Regions from separate parts of the Micromonospora cynarisoli genome, predicted to be linked through region 2. Evidence: riboswitches for the same ligand, from Rfam matches in the RefSeq annotation. Region 2 holds a riboswitch; the other holds the start of a gene.
The links. A riboswitch is a leader RNA that binds a small molecule or an ion and turns the genes downstream of it on or off. The one in region 2 is predicted to bind thiamine pyrophosphate.
Positions count from the first base shown of each region.

Region 1: another riboswitch for thiamine pyrophosphate. It lies ahead of thiE (thiamine phosphate synthase); the one in region 2 lies ahead of Q2K16_RS12910 (ECF transporter S component).

Region 1 covers NZ_CP130426.1:3,811,911-3,821,300, forward strand. Annotated here, with positions in the region: gene Q2K16_RS16150 (hypothetical protein) at 1-677, shown strand, start outside; gene thiC (phosphomethylpyrimidine synthase ThiC) at 790-2,382, opposite strand; gene thiD (bifunctional hydroxymethylpyrimidine kinase/phosphomethylpyrimidine kinase) at 2,400-3,188, opposite strand; gene Q2K16_RS16165 (thiamine phosphate synthase) at 3,185-3,832, opposite strand; gene Q2K16_RS16170 (thiazole synthase) at 3,829-4,599, opposite strand; gene thiS (sulfur carrier protein ThiS) at 4,605-4,805, opposite strand; gene thiO (glycine oxidase ThiO) at 4,816-5,886, opposite strand; gene thiE (thiamine phosphate synthase) at 5,880-6,482, opposite strand; TPP riboswitch at 6,501-6,610, opposite strand; gene Q2K16_RS16190 (ThuA domain-containing protein) at 6,948-9,390, shown strand, end outside.
Region 2 covers NZ_CP130426.1:3,112,466-3,121,855, forward strand. Annotated here, with positions in the region: gene Q2K16_RS12870 (metal ABC transporter permease) at 1-100, shown strand, start outside; partial or broken gene Q2K16_RS12875 (ArsR/SmtB family transcription factor) at 144-434, shown strand; gene Q2K16_RS12880 (hypothetical protein) at 514-1,119, shown strand; gene Q2K16_RS12885 (cellulose binding domain-containing protein) at 1,223-2,656, shown strand; gene Q2K16_RS12890 (cellulose binding domain-containing protein) at 2,701-3,921, opposite strand; gene Q2K16_RS12895 (hypothetical protein) at 4,161-4,328, shown strand; gene Q2K16_RS12900 (DUF6328 family protein) at 4,423-4,926, opposite strand; gene Q2K16_RS12905 (alpha/beta fold hydrolase) at 5,055-5,885, opposite strand; TPP riboswitch at 5,988-6,093, shown strand; gene Q2K16_RS12910 (ECF transporter S component) at 6,169-6,759, shown strand; gene Q2K16_RS12915 (ABC transporter ATP-binding protein) at 6,793-8,220, shown strand; gene Q2K16_RS12920 (energy-coupling factor transporter transmembrane component T family protein) at 8,300-9,100, shown strand; gene Q2K16_RS12925 (hypothetical protein) at 9,253-9,390, opposite strand, start outside.

The DNA of each region.
Region 1 (9,390 bases), 700 kb from region 2:
CGGGCCCGACCGGACCGCCCCCGACCGGCCCGGACGCGACGGCGGACCCGGACAAGCCGGCCGGGGCCGAGCCGGGTGCGACGTCGCCCGCCGAAGCCGGATCGGGCCGGGCCGGGTCGCCGCGAAGCCGTGCCGGACAGCGGAAGGCGGCACCGCCCGAGCAGCCCGGCAACGAGGTCGGAGTGGAGCAGGAGGCAGGCACCGGTCCGGCCCCCGGGGACGGGCCCGTCGCCACGCCCAAGCCCCGGGCGAAGTGGGCCAGCCGTGCCCGGTCCGCCGCGACCGGTGGAGGAGCCCTGCCGTTTCCCGAACCGGGCGACGCCGGGCAGCCGGACGCCCCGCAGCCGGTCAGTCTCCGCTGGGAGCCGGAGGAGCCCCACGGCACCGCACCGGTGGCCGGTTCGTCCCCCGATCCTGACCAGGCCGATCCCGCCCCGGGCGACGGCAGCGCGCCGGAGCGGACCGGGAAGGCCAAGGGCCGACGGGGACTGTTCCGGCGTAACCGTTCCCCGCAGGACGCCCCGGCGGACGAGGCCTACCCGAAGTCGGCGACGCCGGACGACGAGGAGTACGTCGACTGGGTCACCGGCCTGGGCAAGCCCCTGGCCGACAACGAACCGGACCGGGACAGCGGCCGCCGCTCACTGCGCACCAGCGGCCGCCACCACCGCGACTAACCCCTCCCCGGATCACTCTCCCACCCCCGGTCTGCACCGGCGATCAAGAGGTTCGCGTCACCCCACCCGGCAAAACCTGACGCGTACCTCTTGATCACCGAGGCGGGCCGGTTCAGGCGAGGGGGAGGTACACGCGGTTGCCGGTGGAGCGGAACTCAGCCGACTTGGTCTGCATGCCCTGGGCGGCGTACTCCTTCAATTCCTGGGTGATCTTCATGGAGCAGAACTTCGGGCCGCACATGGAACAGAAGTGGGCGGTCTTCGCCGGCTCCGCCGGGAGGGTCGCGTCGTGGTAGGAACGCGCGGTCTCCGGGTCCAGCGACAGGTTGAACTGGTCTTCCCAGCGGAACTCGAACCGCGCCTTGGACAGCGCGTCGTCCCAGGCCTGCGCGCCGGGGTGCCCCTTGGCCAGGTCGGCCGCGTGCGCCGCGATCTTGTACGCGATCACGCCCGCCTTCACGTCGTCCCGGTCGGGCAGTCCGAGGTGTTCCTTCGGGGTGACGTAACACAGCATCGCGGTGCCGTACATGCCGATCATCGCGGCCCCGATCGCCGAGGTGATGTGGTCGTACGCGGGGGCGATGTCGGTGGTCAGCGGGCCGAGGGTGTAGAACGGCGCTTCGTGGCACCACTCCTGCTGGAGGTCCACGTTCTCTTTGATCTTGTGCATCGGCACGTGGCCGGGCCCCTCGATCATCACCTGCACGTCGTGTTCCCAGGCGACCTGCGTCAACTCGCCGAGGGTGCGCAGCTCGGCGAACTGGGCCTCGTCGTTGGCGTCGGCGATCGAGCCGGGGCGCAGCCCGTCACCGAGGGAGAACGTCACGTCGTAGCGGGCGAGGATCGCGCACAGTTCCCGGAAGTTGGTGTAGAGGAAGTTCTCCTCGTGGTGCGCCAGGCACCAGGCGGCCATGATCGAACCGCCCCGGGAGACGATCCCGGTGACCCGGTCGACGGCCAGCGGCACGTACGGCAGCAGCACGCCCGCGTGCACCGTCATGTAGTCCACGCCCTGCTCGGCCTGCTCGATGACGGTCTCCCGGAACACCTCCCAGCTCAGCTTGACCGGGTCGCCGCCCACCTTCTCCAGCGCCTGGTAGATCGGCACGGTGCCGATCGGCACCGGCGAGTTGCGGACGATCGCCTCCCGGGTCTCGTGGATGCGCTTGCCTGTCGACAGGTCCATCACGGTGTCCGCGCCCCACCGGGTGGCCCAGGTCAGCTTCTCCACCTCCTCGGCCACCGACGAGGTCACCGCCGAGGTGCCGATGTTGGCGTTGACCTTCACCAGGAACGCCCTGCCGATGATCGCCGGCTCGCACTCGGGGTGGTTGACGTTGAGCGGCAGCACCGCCCGACCGGCGGCGATCTCGTCGCGGACCAGCTCCGGCGGCAGCCCCTCCCGGATCGCCACGAACTCCATCTCCGGGGTGACCACCCCGGCGCGGGCGTACCGGAGCTGGGTGGGTCGCTTGGCGTCGACGCCGGCCAGCGGGGTGCCCGCGCCCCGGCTCGGCGCGACGTCGCCCCGCTCGGCGATCCACGGCCCGCGCAGCGGCGGCAGCCCCACCTCCGGGTCCGAGCCGGGGCCGGAGGTGTCGTAGCGGCGTAGCGGTGGATTGTCCCCGGTCAGCTCCACCTCGGCGAACGGCACCCGGACGTCCGGCCGGGACCCCTCGACGTAGACCTTGCGACGTGCCTGCATGACAGCCTCCCTGTTGGTCATCGGGACCAGCCGAAGTGGTCCAGCGGGCCGCGGCCCGCGCCCAGTTCCCAGTCCCGCGCGCCGGTCAGCGCGCGGGTGACGTACTCCTTGGCGGTGGCGACCGCGACCGGCACCGGGTCGCCGGCGGCCAGCCGGACGGCGATCGCCGCCGAGAACGAGCAGCCGGTGCCGTGGCTGTGCCGGGTGTCCACCCGGGGGGCGCGGAGCAGGGTGGTCGTCCCGCCGCCGGCCAGCACGTCCACCGACTCGCCGGCCGCGTCGACGTCGCCGCCGGTGACCACCACGAACTCCGGGCCGCCGGCCGTCAGGGCCTGCGCCGCCGCGGCCATCTCCCCGACCGTGGTCACCGGGCCACCGGTGAGGGCGGCGGCCTCCGCGCAGTTCGGCGTCGCCACCCGGGCATACGGCAGCAGCCGCTCGACCGCCGCCACCACCCCGAGCCGGTGTCCGCTGGTGGCGACGAGCACCGGGTCGACGACGAGGTGCGGCAGCCGGCCCGCCTCCGCCGCCTCGGCCACGGCGTCGGCGATCGCCGGGGTGCCGAGCATGCCGGTCTTCACCGCCCGGACCGCGAAGTCGCCGAGCACGCTGTCGAGCTGTTCGGTGACGGTGCGCGGGGGCAGCGGCAGCACGGCGTCCACCCCCCGGGTGTTCTGCGCGGTGACGGCGGTCAACACACTCGTCCCGTACGCGCCGAGGGCGGCGAAGACCTTCAGGTCGGCCTGGATGCCGGCACCGCCGCCGGAGTCGGAACCGGCGATGGTGAGCACGGTCGTCGGTGTCACGTCCCCTCCTCGGGCCACGCGTCGCTGATCGGGGGGCGGCCCGCCGGGCGGGGGGCGAAGACGCCGGTGAGGGTCGCCGCGACCTCGGTCGGGTCGGCGGCGCGCATGATCGCGCCGAGCACCGCCACCCCGGCCGCGCCCGCGTCCACACACGCCGTCACCTGCTCCGGCGTCCCGATGCCGCCGAGCGCGAGCACGGGGACCGGGCTGAGCCGCACCAGCCGGCGCAGCCCGTCCGGGCACAGGGGTGGGCCGTAGCCGGGTTTGCTGCGGGTGGGCCAGACCGGCGAGAGCGTCACGTAGTCCTCGGTGGTGAGTCGGGCCAGTTCCGCCGCGTCGTGGCAGGACCTGCCGACCAACCCGACGGCGGGCGGCGGGTACGGCCCGGCGGCGGGCAGGTGTACGGCGTGCCCGTCGAGCGGGTCGGGGCCGGCGACGATCAGGGTGCCGTCGACCTCGGCCAGGACGGCCCGCAGGTCGACGGCGAGCGCGGCCCGCCCGGCGCGGGGCAGGTCCTTCTCCCGCAGCACCACCCACCGCACGCCACCGCGTGCCGCCCCCGCGACGACGTCGACGAGGTCACCGCGTGCCACCAGCCGGTCGGTCAGCAGCACCACCCCGCGCGGGACGGCGGGGCGGGTCACAGGTCGGGTCTTCCGTCGTCGGGGGTGGAGGCGAGGGCGTGGAAGCGCCGGGGAATGCGCCCGGCGGTGTACGCGAGCCGCCCGGCCCGTACGCCGTACCGCATGGCGGTGGCCATCGCCGTCGGGTCGGCGGCCCGGGTGACGGCGCTGGCCAGCAGCACCCCGTCGCAGCCCAGTTCCATGGCGAGCGCCGCGTCGGAGGCGGTGCCGATCCCCGCGTCGAGGATCACCGGCACGTCGACGCTCTGCCGGATCAGCCGGATGTGGTGCGGGTTGGTGATCCCCAGTCCGGAACCGATCGGCGCACCGGCCGGCATCACCGCCGCGCAGCCGACGTCGGCCAGCCGGCGGGCCAGCACCGGGTCGTCCGAGGTGTACGGCAGCACGACGAACCCGTCGGCGACGAGTTCCTCGGCTGCCCGCAGCAGCTCCACCCCGTCCGGGAGCAGGGTGCGTTCGTCGCCGATCACCTCCAGCTTGACCCAGTCGGTGTCGAACGCCTCCCGGGCCAGCCGGGCCACCTTCACCGCCTCGGCGGCCGTGTAGCAGCCGGCGGTGTTGGGCAGCAGCCGCACCGCGCACCGGTCGAGCAGGTCGAGCAGGCCACCGGCGGTGCCGGGGGTGGTGTCGACCCGGCGCAGGGCGAGCGTGACCAGTCCGGTGCCGGAGGCCCGGATCGCCTGTTCCAACACGTGCAGGTTGGCCGCGCCGCCGGTGCCGAGGACGAGCCGCGAGGTGAGGGTCTGTCCGGCGATGGTGAGGGGCATCCGGGTCACCCGCCCTGGGCGGCGCTGAGCACCTCGACCCGGTCGCCGTCGCGCAGCACGGTCGCCGGCCAGCCGCCCCGGGGGACCACCTCGCCGTTGACCGCGACGGCGAGGCCGCGCCGTTGACCGGTGACCGTGGCGACCAGGTCCGCGACGGTCGTGCCGCCGGCCAGCTCGCGTCCGACGCCGTTGACGACAAGTCGCACGTCTTCCTCCTCAGTGGAAACGGTCGGCGGTGAAGGGGGTGAGCAGCGGGTCCGGCTGACCGGTGACGATCAGGTCGGTGATCAGGTCGGCGGTGACCGGGGTGAGCACGATGCCGTGCCGGTGGTGACCGGTGGCGGCGAGCACGCCGGGCCGGTCGGGCAGCGGGCCGAGGATCGGCGCGTTGTCCGGGGTGCCGGGGCGCAGTCCGGCGCTCGCCTCGGTCAGCGCGTACTCGGCGAGTTCGGGGACGAGGTCGACGGCGGCGCGGAGCAGGCGCAGCACCGCCCCGGTGGTCACCTCGGTGTCGGTGCGCTCCTCGACGGTCGCCCCGAGCACCACCTCGCCGTCGTCGCGGGGGACCAGGTAGACCGACTCGCCGTCGGCGTACCCCCGGATGACGTGACGGAAGCCGGGCGGGCGGTGGTCGGGCGCGCGTAGCCGCAGCACCTGGCCCTTGACCGGGCGGACCGGCAGCCCGGTCAGCGCGGCGGCGCCGCAGCCGGCGGCGACCACGACGACAGGCGCGTCCAGCTCGGCCAGTCGGGTCACCGCGCCGGGCAGCAGGGTCGCGCCGGCCCGGCCGGCGGCGACCCGCAGCGCGTCGACCAGTCGGCGCGGGTCGACCTGGTGGTCGCCGGGGGCGACCGCGCCGCCGCGCAGCCGGGGGGTCAGCGCCGGCTCGTGCTCCCGCAGCTGCGACGGCCGCAGCGCGCTGATCGGCAGCCCCAACCCCTGCTGGTACGACCAGAGTCGACGCGCCTCGGCCAGGTCGTCCCCGGTCAGCCCGACGACGAGGGTGCCGTCGGTGCGGTACCCGAACTCCGTTGCGGTGGCTTCGGTCAGCTCGGCGGCGAAGCCAGGCCAGCGGGCGGCGGACTCAGTGAGCAGCCCGGTCAGTTCCCGTTCCCCGAAGTACGCCTCGGCGACGGGGGCGAGCATCCCGGCGGCGACCCGGGACGCGCCGGAGCCGGGGGCCGGGTCGTGCACGGCCACCCGCAGGCCCCGGGCGGCGCAGCGCCAGGCGATCGCCAACCCGACCGGCCCCGCGCCCACGATGGCGACGTCGGGCCGGGTCAGCACGTCAGCGCCGCGATCAGTTCGGCGGTGGCCCGGCCCGGGTCGGCGGCGGTGGACAGCGCCCCGACCACCGCCACCCCGTACGCCCCGGCGACCCGCAGCGCCGGCACCGTGGCGACGGTCACCCCGCCGATGGCGATCACCGGCACGTCGACCGCCGCGACGACGGCGCGGACCCCGGCGGGGCCGATCGGGTCGGGCAGGCCGGTCTTGGTGGCGGTCGGGTGGCAGGGGCCGACGCCCAGGTAGCTGGCCCCGGCGGCGACCGCCCGTGCGGCGGCGACCGGTTCCCGGGCGGTCGCGCCGAGCACGGCGTCGGGGCCGAGGACCCGACGGGCCGCCGCGACGGGCAGGTCGTCCGCGCCGACGTGGCCGCCGTGGGCGTCCACCGCGAGGGCGACGTGCAGCCGGTCGTTGACCAGGCAGGTCGCCCCGTACGGCGCACACTGCTCGCGTACCCGTCGGGCCAGGTCGTACGCCTGCCGGTCGGTGGTGTCGTCGGTCACCCGGACCTGGACGACCAACTCGTCGCGGGCCACCGGGAGGGCGGCCCGCAGGACGGCGAGCGGGTCGCACGCGGGGCGGGTGTCGGTGATCATATGCAGTCGGCCGAGGTACGGCACGGCAACTCTCCTCCCTGCGCCGGCATTACCCGGATCAGGTTCGACGGTCGGGGGCTCTCAGCCCCCCTCTCAGCCCGGTGCACCGGGCTCCCGTGGGTCACGTGCCTGTGACCGTACGACAGATCCGCTGATCCGCCAAGGGGTGTCAGATTGATCCAGTATCGTCGATGGCTACTATTTTGGGCTTGTATCCGCATAAGCCGGAAAAGCGAGTCGCCGATACCGAATCGTTACATGCTCATGCCTTGCCGGAAACCAATCCAGCGGCGCTAATTTGTTCAACCGATCGACATTATTCCGGTGCGGAGCCTCGGCGTGGCCCGCACCTGATCGCCACCGGTGCGGACCTCGGCGGGCCCACACCGATCCGACCGGGGACGGTCTGCGGCGAGTCGTCCCCATGCCCCCACCACTGTCCAACGCGGACAAAAGGAGCATGGAGTGTCTCCATCCCGCCATCGCCGCGCACGTCGCGGCCCACTGGGTGCCGGTCTACTGGCCCTCTCCCTACTCGCCAGCGGCCTGATCGGCGGCACCGCCGCCCAGGCCGCTCCCGCCGCGGCGGCCCGGCCACAGGCCGCACCGGCACCGGCGGCGGCAGCCGCCGCCGAACCGTTCTCGGTCCTGGTCTTCTCCAAGACCGCCGGATTCCGGCACGACGCCATCCCGGCCGGCATCGCCGCGATCCAGAAGCTCGGCACCGAGAACGGCTTCACCGTCGACACCACCGAGGACGGGGCCGCCTTCAACGACACCAACCTGGCCAAGTACCAGGCGGTGATCTGGCTCTCCACCACCGGTGACGTCCTCGACAGCACCCAGCAGGCCGCGTTCGAGCGCTACATCAAGGCCGGCGGCGGCTACGCCGGCGTGCACGCCGCCTCCGACACCGAGTACGACTGGGCCTGGTACGGCAACCTGGTCGGCGCGTACTTCTCCGGCCACCCGGCCAACCAGCAGGCCACCGTCAAGGTCGAGGACCACGCGCACCCGTCGACCGCCGACCTGCCGGACCGCTGGTCCCGGTTCGACGAGTGGTACAACTTCCGCACCAACCCGCGCTCCAAGGTGCACGTGCTGGCCAGCCTGGACGAGAAGTCCTACAGCCCCGGCGCCGGCGCGATGGGTGCCGACCACCCCACCGCCTGGTGCCAGGACTACGACGGCGGTCGGTCCTGGTACACCGGTGGCGGCCACACCCAGGCGTCGTACACCGAGCCGGAGTTCCTCAGCCACCTGCTCGGCGGCATCCGCACCGCGGCCGGGGTCGAGAACGCCGACTGCGGCGCCACCAAGACCTCGAACTTCGAGAAGGTCACCCTCGACAGCAACACCAACAACCCGATGGAGCTGGACATCGCTCCCGACGGCCGGGTGTTCTACGCCGAGCGCGACGGCCGGGTGCAGATCGTGAAGCCGGACACCGGCAACACGGTCACCGCGACCCGGCTCGACGTGTTCACCGGCAACGAGGACGGCCTGCTCGGCCTGCGTCTCGACCCGGACTTCACCACCAACAAATGGATCTACCTGTACTACGCACCGGCCGGTGGTGCCCCGCGCAACTACCTGTCCCGGTTCACCGTCAACGGTGACACCATCGACAAGGCCACCGAGAAGGTCGTGCTCCAGGTCGACACCCAGCGCAACACCTGCTGCCACGCCGGCGGCAGCATGACCTTCGACTCGAAGGGCAACCTGTACCTCGCCACCGGCGACAACACCAACCCGTTCGAGTCGAACGCCTTCACCCCGATCGACGAGCGGGCCGGCCGGCAGGACTACGACGCGCAGCGCAGCGCCGGCAACACCAACGACCTGCGCGGCAAGGTGATCCGGATCCACCCGGAGGACGACGGCACCTACACCGTCCCGGCGGGCAACCTGTTCGCCCCGGGCACCGCGAAGACCCGTCCCGAGATCTTCGGCATGGGCTTCCGTAACCCGTTCCGGATCGGCGTCGACCAGAAGACCGACACCCTCTACGTCGCCGACTACGGGCCGGACGCCTCGGCGGCGAACCCGAACCGTGGTCCCGAGGGCCTGGTGGAGTGGAACATCGTCGCCACGGCCGGCAACTACGGCTGGCCGTACTGCACGGGCAACAACAAGGCGTACAACGACTACACCTTCCCGTCCGGGCCGAGCGGGGCGAAGTTCGACTGCGCCGCGCCGGTCAACGACTCGCCCAACAACACCGGCCTGACCAACCTGCCGCCGGCCATCCCGGCGACCGTGGACTACGGCTACGCGGGCGACCCGCGCTTCCCCGAGATCGGTGGCGGCGGCGCGCCGATGGGCGGCCCGGTCTACCGGTACGACGCCGACAGCACGTCCAGCCGCAAGTGGCCGGCGTACTACGACGGCAAGGCGCTGCTCGGCGAGTGGAACCAGTCGAAGATGTACACGATGCAGGTCAGCGCGGACGGCAAGACGCTGATCGACATCAACCAGTTGCTCACCGGCATGTCGATGATCCGCCCGATGGACTTCGAGTTCGGTCCGGACGGCGCGCTCTACATGATCGAGTGGGGCACCGGCTTCGGCGGCAACAACGACGACTCCGGGATCTACCGGATCGACTACACCGCCGGTGACCGGGCACCGATCGCCGAGGCCAGCGCCGACCCCACCTCCGGGGCCGCGCCGCTGACCGTGACGTTCTCCAGCGCCGGGTCCCGTGACCCGGACGGCGGCACGCTGACCTACGCGTGGAAGTTCGGTGACGGGCAGACCTCCACCGAGGCGAACCCCACCCACACCTACGCTGCGGCCGGCGACTACACCGCCCAGCTCACCGTCACCAACCCCAAGGGCCGTACCGCCGTGGCGAACGTGCCGGTGACGGTCGGCAACACCGCCCCGACGGTGACCATCGAGTTCC
Region 2 (9,390 bases):
CGTGGTGGCGCTGGCCGCCGCCGCCCGGCGGGTGCTGCGCCGCCGGGCCACCCCGGCCGTGGTCGGCGCGCCGGAGCCGCACGAGGTGGTGCTCCGGTGACGCCGACCGGCGTACCGTCACCGGTATTGGTTACCGTTACGGGGTGACCGGCACCCACGGCTACGACGCCTTCGAGGGCGCGGGCGAGCTGCTCCGGGCGCTGTCCGCGCCGATCCGGCTGGCGATCGTCAGCGAGCTGGCCCAGGGTGAGCGGTGCGTGCACGAGCTGGTCGAGCAACTCGGCGCACCGCAGCCGCTGGTCTCCCAGCACCTGCGGGTGCTGCGCGGCGCGGGGGTGGTGCGGGGGTCCCGGCGCGGCCGGGAGATCGCCTACGCCCTGGTCGACGAGCACGTCGCGCACATCGTCGCCGACGCGGTCAGCCACGCCGGGGAGGGGCCGTCGCCCGTCGGGGAGCCGGCCGTCGGGCGCACGGGGGGTGCCGTGCAGCCCGCGTCGTGGCACGCTGTCGGCCGTGAAGATCTACGCTGACCGTTTTCCGGTCGCCCTCCGTCAGTTCCTCACCGACCTGCTCGTCGTCGCCTGGGTCTACGCGGCGGTCCGCTTCGCGATGTGGCTGTACGACCTGGTGGAGAAGCTCGCCGTACCGGGGCGGAAGCTGGAGGGGGCCGGCGGTGGCCTCGCCGACAACCTGGCCGAGGCCGGCGGCAAGGTGGGCCGGGTGCCGCTGGTCGGCGACGAGCTGACCGGCCCGTTCACCAAGGCCGCCGACGCTGCCCGCGCGGTGGCCGAGGCCGGCCGCGACCAGCAGGACCTGGTCGGTCAGCTCGCGTTGGCGTTGAGCATCGCGGTGCTGGTCTTCCCGCTCGGGCTGGTGCTGTTCGGCTGGCTGCCGCTGCGGCTGCGCTGGATGCGCCGGGCCGCGTCGGCGAAGGCCCTCGCCGCCGGGCCGGCCGGTCGGGACCTGCTGGCGCTGCGCGCGCTGACCAGCCAGCCGCTGCGCCGGCTGACCCGGATCGACCCCGACGTGGCGCAGGCGTGGCGGCGGGGCGACGACGCCACCGTCGACGCGCTCGCCGCCCTGGAGCTGCGCCGACTCGGCCTGCGCGCCGGCCGCTAGCCACCGCGCCGGTTGTGCCGACCCACCTCACAGGCTTAGATGATGGTGAATGTCTTGCGCCTGGTGGCCGTCGAGACGCACAGCCCGGAGAGGGGGCCGTCCCATGCCCGTGTCCCAGATGCGGTCGATCGTCGTTGCCGGGGCGGCCGGTGTGGTGGCGGTGCTGGCCGCCACGCTCACCGGTCTGCCCCCGGCCCGCGCCGCCACCGGGGACGGCTCCCCCACCGACGCGAACATCGCCTTCGTCGGCCGCTGGGACCGCAGCAACAGCAGCGCGTACGTGCCGAACTGGGCGGGTGCCTACCTGCGGACCGGGTTCACCGGCACCACGGTCAAGCTGCGGCAGCGCCGCACCATCGACCTCTACTACAGCATCGACGGGGCCGACTTCCGCTACCTGACCAACGTCAGCGGCACGGTCAACCTGACCCCGACCCCGCTGCCCGCCGGCAACCACACGCTTGTGGTGTCGTACCGGGTGGTCGGCGGCTCGTACACCGGGGACGCGGTGTTCCAGGGGCTGACCCTCGACACGGGCGCGCGGACCCTGCCGGCGGCAGTCCGGCCCCGGCTGATCGAGTTCGTCGGCGACTCCATCACCCTCGGCACCACCTCGTCGCGGACGGCGCTGACCGCGTACGGGTGGCTGACCGGCGAGCAGCTCGGCACCGAACACACCCAGCTCGGTTACGGCGGGGGCTGCCTGGTCGCCACCGCCGACGGCTGCGTCAGCGTCGCCAGCCAGTTCCTCCGCACCGGGTACGCGGCGAACAGTCAGGCCTGGGACTTCAGCCGCTACCAGGCCGACGCCGTGGTGATCAACCTGGGCACCAACGACCGCGGCCACGGGGTGAGCGGCGCGGACTTCCAGAACCAGTACGCCACGTTCATCCGTACCGTGCGGGGCAAGTACCCGCGCGCGGCGATCTTCGCGCTGCGCACCTTCAGCGGCCGGTACGCCGCGGAGACCGCCGCCGCCGTCAGCACGGTCACCGGCGACGGCGACCGCAACGTGTTCTACGTGGACACCACCGGCTGGCTGCCGGCCGACGGGCTGAGCGACTCGGTGCACCCGAACGACGCCGGGCACCGGGCGATCGCGGCCCGGCTCGCCCCGGTCGTCGCCGCGAAGCTGCCCACCACGCCGACACCCACCCCGACCACCGCAGCGCCCACCACGGCACCGCCCACCACCACCGCGCCGCCGGCCGGCGGGACCGGATGTGCGGTCGGGTACGCGGTCACCGGACAGTGGCAGGGCGGGTTCCAGGGTGAGGTGACGATCCGCAACACCGGCACCGCCCCGGTCGACGGCTGGACGCTCCAGTGGAGCTTCGCCGACGGCCAGCGGATCAGCCAGGCCTGGAACGCGGGCTACACGCAGAGCGGCGGCACCGTCCGCGCGACCGACGTCGGCTGGAACGGCACGGTCGCGGTCGGCGCGACGGTGAGCTTCGGTTTCCTGGCCGACGCCACCGGCGCGAACAACCGGCCCGCCGGATTCACCCTCAACGGCACCGCCTGCGCGCTGTCCTGACCCCGGTCGGGCGGCCCCGGTCCGGGCCGCCCGACCGTACGCCGTCAGCGGAGGTAGGCCGCGAGGCCGAGCTGCTGGTTACGCAGGGCGGTGGCGACCACGCCGGCGATCTGCCGGGCACCGGCCGTCTCGAAGTGGGTGTGGTCGGCGCAGAAGAACGCGCCCACCGCGCCCGAGTTGTAGTCACCGTTGTTCGGGCAGAGCCTGAGCGTGTTGTAGAGCGTGTAGCTCAGCTTGTGCAGGTCGATGACGGGGACGTTGTTGGCCCGGCCCGCGTCGAAGGTCTCGGTGAGGAAGCCCCGGTTGCCCACGGCGGTGCTGCCCGAGCAGGTGATCGCGGCGGCCGGGGTGAGGAAGATCGGGTACGCGCCGCGCTGCTGGGCCGCGCGGGCCATCACCCCGAGCAGTTCCCTGTAGCGGGCCGAGCCGACGTGCCGGTTGCAGGTGGTGCTGCCGTCGTTGATGCCGAACTGGATGAGCAGGTAGTCGCCGGCCTTCATCCCGCCGGTGGCGTTCAGCATCGCCTGCCAGCGGGTCGAGTAGGTCTGCGGGTTGATCACGCACTCGCCTGCCGCGTTCATCGTGGTGGTGACGTTCGGGTCGTACAGCCAGGTCTGGATGCTGCGTCCGCCGACCGCGCTGTTGACCACGGTGGCGTTGCCGTTGAGGTACTGGCCGAACTGGTTGCCCCAGCCCACCGGGCAGGCCCCGCTGGACGACGGGTTGGCGACCGTGGAGTCCCCGGCCAGCCACACGGTGACCGGTGGCTGTGTCGAGGGCGTCGGCGTGGGGGTGGGGGTCGGGGTGGGCGGGGTGGACGGTGGCGGGCAGGGCGTGGCGGTCGGGGTTGCGCCGGTGCAGGAGACCCCGTTGAGCGCGAACGTGGTGGGCACCGGGTTGGCGGTGGTCCACGCGCCGTTGAACCCGAAGCTGACGCCGGCCCCGGTCCCGACGGTGCCGTTGTAGCCGACGTCCTTGGCGCTGACCGCCGTCCCGTCCTGGGTGACTGTGGCGTTCCACGCCTGACTGACCCGCTGTCCGCTGGCGAACGCCCAGGTGAGCGTCCAGCCGGTGACCGGGTCGCCGAGGTTGGTGATGGTCACGTCCGCGCCGAAGCCGCCCTGCCACTCGCTGGTGACCCTGTAGTCGACCCGGCAGCCGGTGGCCGCCGCGGTGGCGTTCCCGGACGCGACCGCCACGCCGCCCGCGAGGACCGCCAACGTGATCGCGCCCAGTCCGGCGAGACGTCGCCGTGCTGCTCTCATGGTCCGCTCCTCGTCGCCGGTGCCGGGCCGGCGTCGCCCGCCCCCACTGGACGGCCGCCCGAGCCCCGCGACGATGGCCGCACCCCGGGACGGGAGGAGGCAACAATCGATGTTACTCGATATTATGTCGCTCTCCCACCTCCGCCCGGTCGGACCGGCACGCCGGGGTGACGCCACACCCAGCCGTGGCCGGTCGCTCGGTCGTCGGGCACCACGACCGGCTCGTCTAGGGTGGTGCGGTGCTCTACTTCCTGATCGTCATCGCCGTGCTGCTGCTGGTGTACGCCGCCGTGCTGGTCAGCTTCGTCCGGCGCGGACGCAAGATCCCGCCGCAGGCGTACCTGGTGCTGGCGCTGCTCAACGGGCTCATCCTGGCCGCCGTGCTGGCCTGGGCGATCGCCCGCTGACCCGCCGGCCGGGGCGGACGGGCCGGGGCCACCCCGGCCGCCGTCGACCCCGGGCGGGCCCCGGCCCACCGCATCCCACCACCCGACGGCGGAATCAGTCGCCGTTCAACACCACCGGATCGTCATCGTCGTCGTCGATGTCGTCGTCGCCCCAGTTGCGCCTGGCGAACGGCAGGATCACCCAGAAGGTCAGGAACCACAGGCCGGTGATCACGGTGAGCACCACGGCGATGCCGGTGTCGAGCACGAAGTCGGCGATCAGCAGGACCGCGCTCACCATCGCGACCAGCATGAAGGCCAGGCCACCGGAGGCCATCCGGTGCGCGAAGCGGACCAGTTCCGGCTTGCGGCCCTGGCGGAACAGCGCCCGGTGGAAGGCGACCGGCGAGATGATCATCGCGGTGGCCGCGGCGGCGGACAGCAGGGCGAGGATGTAGACGTCCCGCTGGAACTCGCTGGTCCGGGTGAACCCATTACTGAACGGCAGGGTCAGCAGGAAGGCGAAAAGGATCTGCACGCCGGTCTGGGCGACCCGCAGCTCCTGGAGCAGATCGGCGAAATTGCGCTGCCACCGCTGCTTGTCGGATTCCTTCGACACGCGCTACCTCCGGTTCAGACGGTACGACCGACGGGGGGCACCCCCCGTCGGCAGCAACGCCTGTGCCCGATCCACGATCGTCCGAAACCGATTCACGATCCCCGATCGGGGTGCTCCGCCGGCATCCCTCAGACCGACCCGCGCACCCGGGCCAGGATCACCTCGGCCAGCGGGCCCGGCGCCTCGTCGGGAATCCAGTGGGTCACCCCGTCGAGCACCACGAACCGGTAGTCCCCCGACACGTGCCGGGCGCACGCCTGCGCGGCGGCCCGCCCGATCGCCACGTCCCGGTCACTCCACACGTAACTGGTCGGCACGCTCACCGGACCGACCGCCTTCATATCCCGCCCCGACATCGCCCGGTACCAGTTCAGAGCCCCGGTCAACGCGCCGGGCGACCGCAGCGGCCCGGCGTACCCGGCCACCCGGGCCGGGTCGCCGACGCCGGACAGCAGCCGGCGCAGCACCGCCCCCCGCCCGGCCAGCAGCACCCGCTCCGCCAGGCCCGCCCGGCGGAACAGCGCCATGTACGCCGAGCGCGCCCGCTGCCGGCGGTCGGTGGCCAGCGCGTACCCGAAGGCGGCCGGGTGCGGCACCGAGACCGCGGTGAGGGTACGCACCCGCTGCGGATGCCGTGCGGCCAGCGCCCAGGCGACGACCGCGCCCCAGTCGTGCCCCACCACGTGCGCGGTGTCGACGCCCACCGCGTCCAGCACCGCCACCGCGTCGGCGACCAACTCCGGCAGCCGGTAGTCGGCCACCTCGGCCGGGCGGGCCCCGGGCGAGTAACCCCGCTGGTCGGGGGCGTACGTGCGCAGCCCGGCGGCGTGCAGGGCGGGCGTCACCGCGTCCCACTCCCCACCGTGCTGCGGGAAGCCGTGCAGCAGCAGGACGACGTCGCCGCCCTCGGGGCCACCGGCCCGTACGTCGAACGTCAGGCCCCGCGCCGTCACCCGCACGATCGTCACCCTACCCAGCCCACCCGGGCGTCGAATGCCGGGAACCGTGTGACCTGCTGGGCCGTTGCCGCAGGTCGGTGCTAGCGTCTGCCGAGACAACTTCACATCCGACAGGGGAGCGCACAGCGCTGAGAGTGCGGGCACCGCCCGCAGACCCTCGAACCTGATCTGGGTAATGCCAGCGCAGGGAGTTCGGTCGACCTCCAGCCGCGCCGCCGTCCGGCTGCCGCCGGGCGCGGCGTGCGTCTTCTCCTGGTTCGATCTCTGGACTGGGAGCACCGACATGCAGCACACCACCACCAACCGGTGGCGCACCATCGACATCGTGGTCGCCGCCGTGATCGCCGTGGCCTTCGGCGTCATCTTCTGGGCCTGGGGCCTGGTCTGGAAGGCCGCCGACCCGGCGTTCGCCGCCGCACCGGCCAGCCAGGCCGTGATGTACGGCGTCTGGCTCGTCCCGGCCGTGCTCGGCGGCCTGGTCATCCGCAAGCCGGGGGCGGCCCTGTTCTGCGAGGCCGTCGCCGCCACCGTCTCCGCGCTGCTCGGTGCGGAGTGGGGCGGCATCACCATCGTCCAGGGCCTGATCCAGGGTCTCGGCGCGGAACTGGCCTTCGCCGCGTTCCGCTACCGGGCGTACCGGCTGCCGGTGGCGGTGCTCGCCGGGGCGATGACCGGGCTGAGCGCCGCCCTGTTCGACTTCTTCGTCTGGAACTCCAAGTACGCCCTGGTCAGCTACCGCCTGCCGTACGCGGCGCTGACCGTGCTCAGCGCCGCCGTCGTCGCCGGGGTCGGCGGCTGGTACCTGACCCGGGCGCTCGCCGAGACCGGGGTGCTCGACCGGTTCCCCGCCGCCCGCGACCGTACGCTCGTCTGACCCCGCCGTGACGAGCGGGGAAGGGTCGGTGGCGTGGCCGGGGTGAGGCTGGTCGGCTTCGGCTGGCGGCACGCGGGGCGGCGGGCCTGGGCGGTACGCGGGGTCGACCTGCGCATCGACCACGGGGAGCGGGTGCTGCTGCTGGGGCCGTCCGGGGCCGGCAAGAGCACCCTGCTCGCCGCGCTTGCCGGGCTGCTGCCGGCGGACTCCGGCGAGCAGGAGGGCACCGTCGAGATCGATGGCCTCGACCCGGCCAAGGCCCGCGAGCGGGTCGGCACCGTCTTCCAGGACCCGCAGTCCCAGCTCGTGATGGCCCGCTGCGGGGACGACGTCGCGTTCGGCCTGGAGAACCGGGGGGTACCCGGCGACGAGATCTGGCCCCGGGTGGACGAGGCGCTGCGCCGGGTCGGTTTCCCGTACCACCGGGACCGGCCCACCGCGGCGCTGTCCGGCGGCGAGCAGCAGCGGCTCGCCCTGGCCGGCGTGCTGGCGCTGCGGCCGGGGCTGCTGCTGCTCGACGAGCCGACGGCCAACCTCGACCCGGTCGGCGCGGACCTGGTCCGCACGGCGGTGGCCGGCGCGTTGGACCCCGACACCACCGTCGTCCTGGTCGAACACCGGGTCGCCGACGCCCTGCCCCTGGTCGACCGGGTGGTGGTGCTCACCCCCGGCGGCGGGGTCCGGGCCGACGGCTCACCGGAGGCGGTCTTCGCCGCGCACGGTGCCGCGCTCGCCGCCGAGGGGGTGTGGGTGCCCGGCCACCCCACCGTGGCCCGGCCGGCCGCCGGACCGCCCGGCGGGGCGTTGCTCACCGCCGACCGGCTCGGCCTGCCGCCCCGGCTGGCCCCCACCGACCTGGCGGTACGCGCCGGCGAGGCGCTCGCCGTCCTCGGCCCGAACGGGGCCGGCAAGTCCACCCTCGCGCTGCTGCTCGGTGGCCTGCTGCGCCCCGGGCACGGCCAGCTGACCGCCACCGCCGCACTGGCCGCCGGGGACACCCGCACGCCCCCGCACCGGTGGCGGGCCCCCGCCCTGGCCGGCCGGATCGGTTCGGTCTTCCAGGACCCGGAGCACCAGTTCGTCACCCGTACCGTCCGCGACGAACTGGCCCTCGGTCCGCGCCGGACGGGTCGCCCCGAACCGGCAGTCCGGGCCACCGTGGACGAGCTGCTGGACCGGCTGCGGCTGACCCGGCTCGCCGGGGCCAACCCGTACACCCTCTCCGGTGGGGAGGCCCGACGGCTCAGCGTGGCGACCGCCCTGGCCACCGCGCCCCGGCTGCTGATCTGCGACGAACCCACCTTCGGCCAGGACCGCCGCACCTGGGGTGAGCTGGTCGGCCTCTTCGCCGACCTGCGGGACGCCGGACACGGGGTGGTCACCGTCACCCACGACGGGGACTTCGTCGCCGCGCTCGCCGACCGGACGGTCACCCTGCGCCCCGCCCGGGAGCAGCCGTGACCGGCCCCGCCCCGCTCCCCCGCACCACGCCGACGGCCCCGGCAGCTCCCGGTCCACGCGCCCGCGGGTGGGGGCGGTCGTGATCGGGCTGGAACCCGTCGCGACGCCCGGTGCGCCGCTGGCCCGGCGCAACCCGGTGGCGAAGCTCGCAGCCGGGCTGGTCTTCTCGTTCCTGCTGGTGGCCAGCCTCGACCCGGTCGCGCCGGCGGTCGCCATCGCCGTCGAACTGGCGCTGCTGCCGCTGTTCGGCATCCGCTACCGGGTGCTGGCCCGGCGGGCCCTGCCGCTGCTGGCCGGTTCCGTCGGCATCCTGGTCACCCTGATGCTGTTCGCCGCCGACCGCTCCGGCCGGGTGCTCTGGGCGGCCGGGCCGCTGCTGGTCACCTCGGGGGTGCTGGTCACGGCGCTGGGGTTGGTGTTGCGGATGCTCGCGGTCGCCCTGCCCGGGGTGATCGTCTTCGCCACCACCGACCCGACCGACCTGGCCGACGCGCTGGTGCAGAACGCGAAGGCCCCGGCCCGCTTCGCCATCGGCGCGCTGGCCGCGTTCCGGCTGGTGCCGCTACTCGGCCAGGAGTGGCAGATGTTGACCATGGCCCGCCGGGCCCGGGGCGTGGACGCCGGCCGTGACCCGCTGGCCCGGCTGCGGCTCTTCGCCGCCACGGCGTTCGCCCTGCTGGTGGGGGCGATCCGGCGCGGCACCCGGCTGGCGGTGGCGATGGACGCCCGGGGCTTCGACGCCGGCACCCCGCGTACGGTGGCCCGCCGCCAGGTGTTCCGCCCCGCCGACTGGCTGCTGATCGCCGGAGCGGCGGCCCTGGCCGGCGGCGCGCTCGCGGTCAGCATCGCCCTGGGCACCTTCCGCCCCCTGATCGGCTGACCCACCCGCCCGGCCCGCCGAGCGGCAGGCCGTCGGCAGCACTGAGCCGAAACAGCGGTATCCGAGGGCTCGGATACCGCTGTTTCGGCGCACTGGTGGGACGGGCCTCCGCCCGGCACGGGCCCCGGGCGGGCGGGACTCCGCCCGGCGGGTCAGCTGCGGCGGAAGGCGTACCGGCGGTTCTGGCCCTGGGCGGTGGTGGAGCCGGCCCGGACCGACCGGCCCGACCGCGACGGCGGTGGGGGCGGGGTCGACCGGGCGGCGACGTCCGGGTGGGACGACGCGACGGC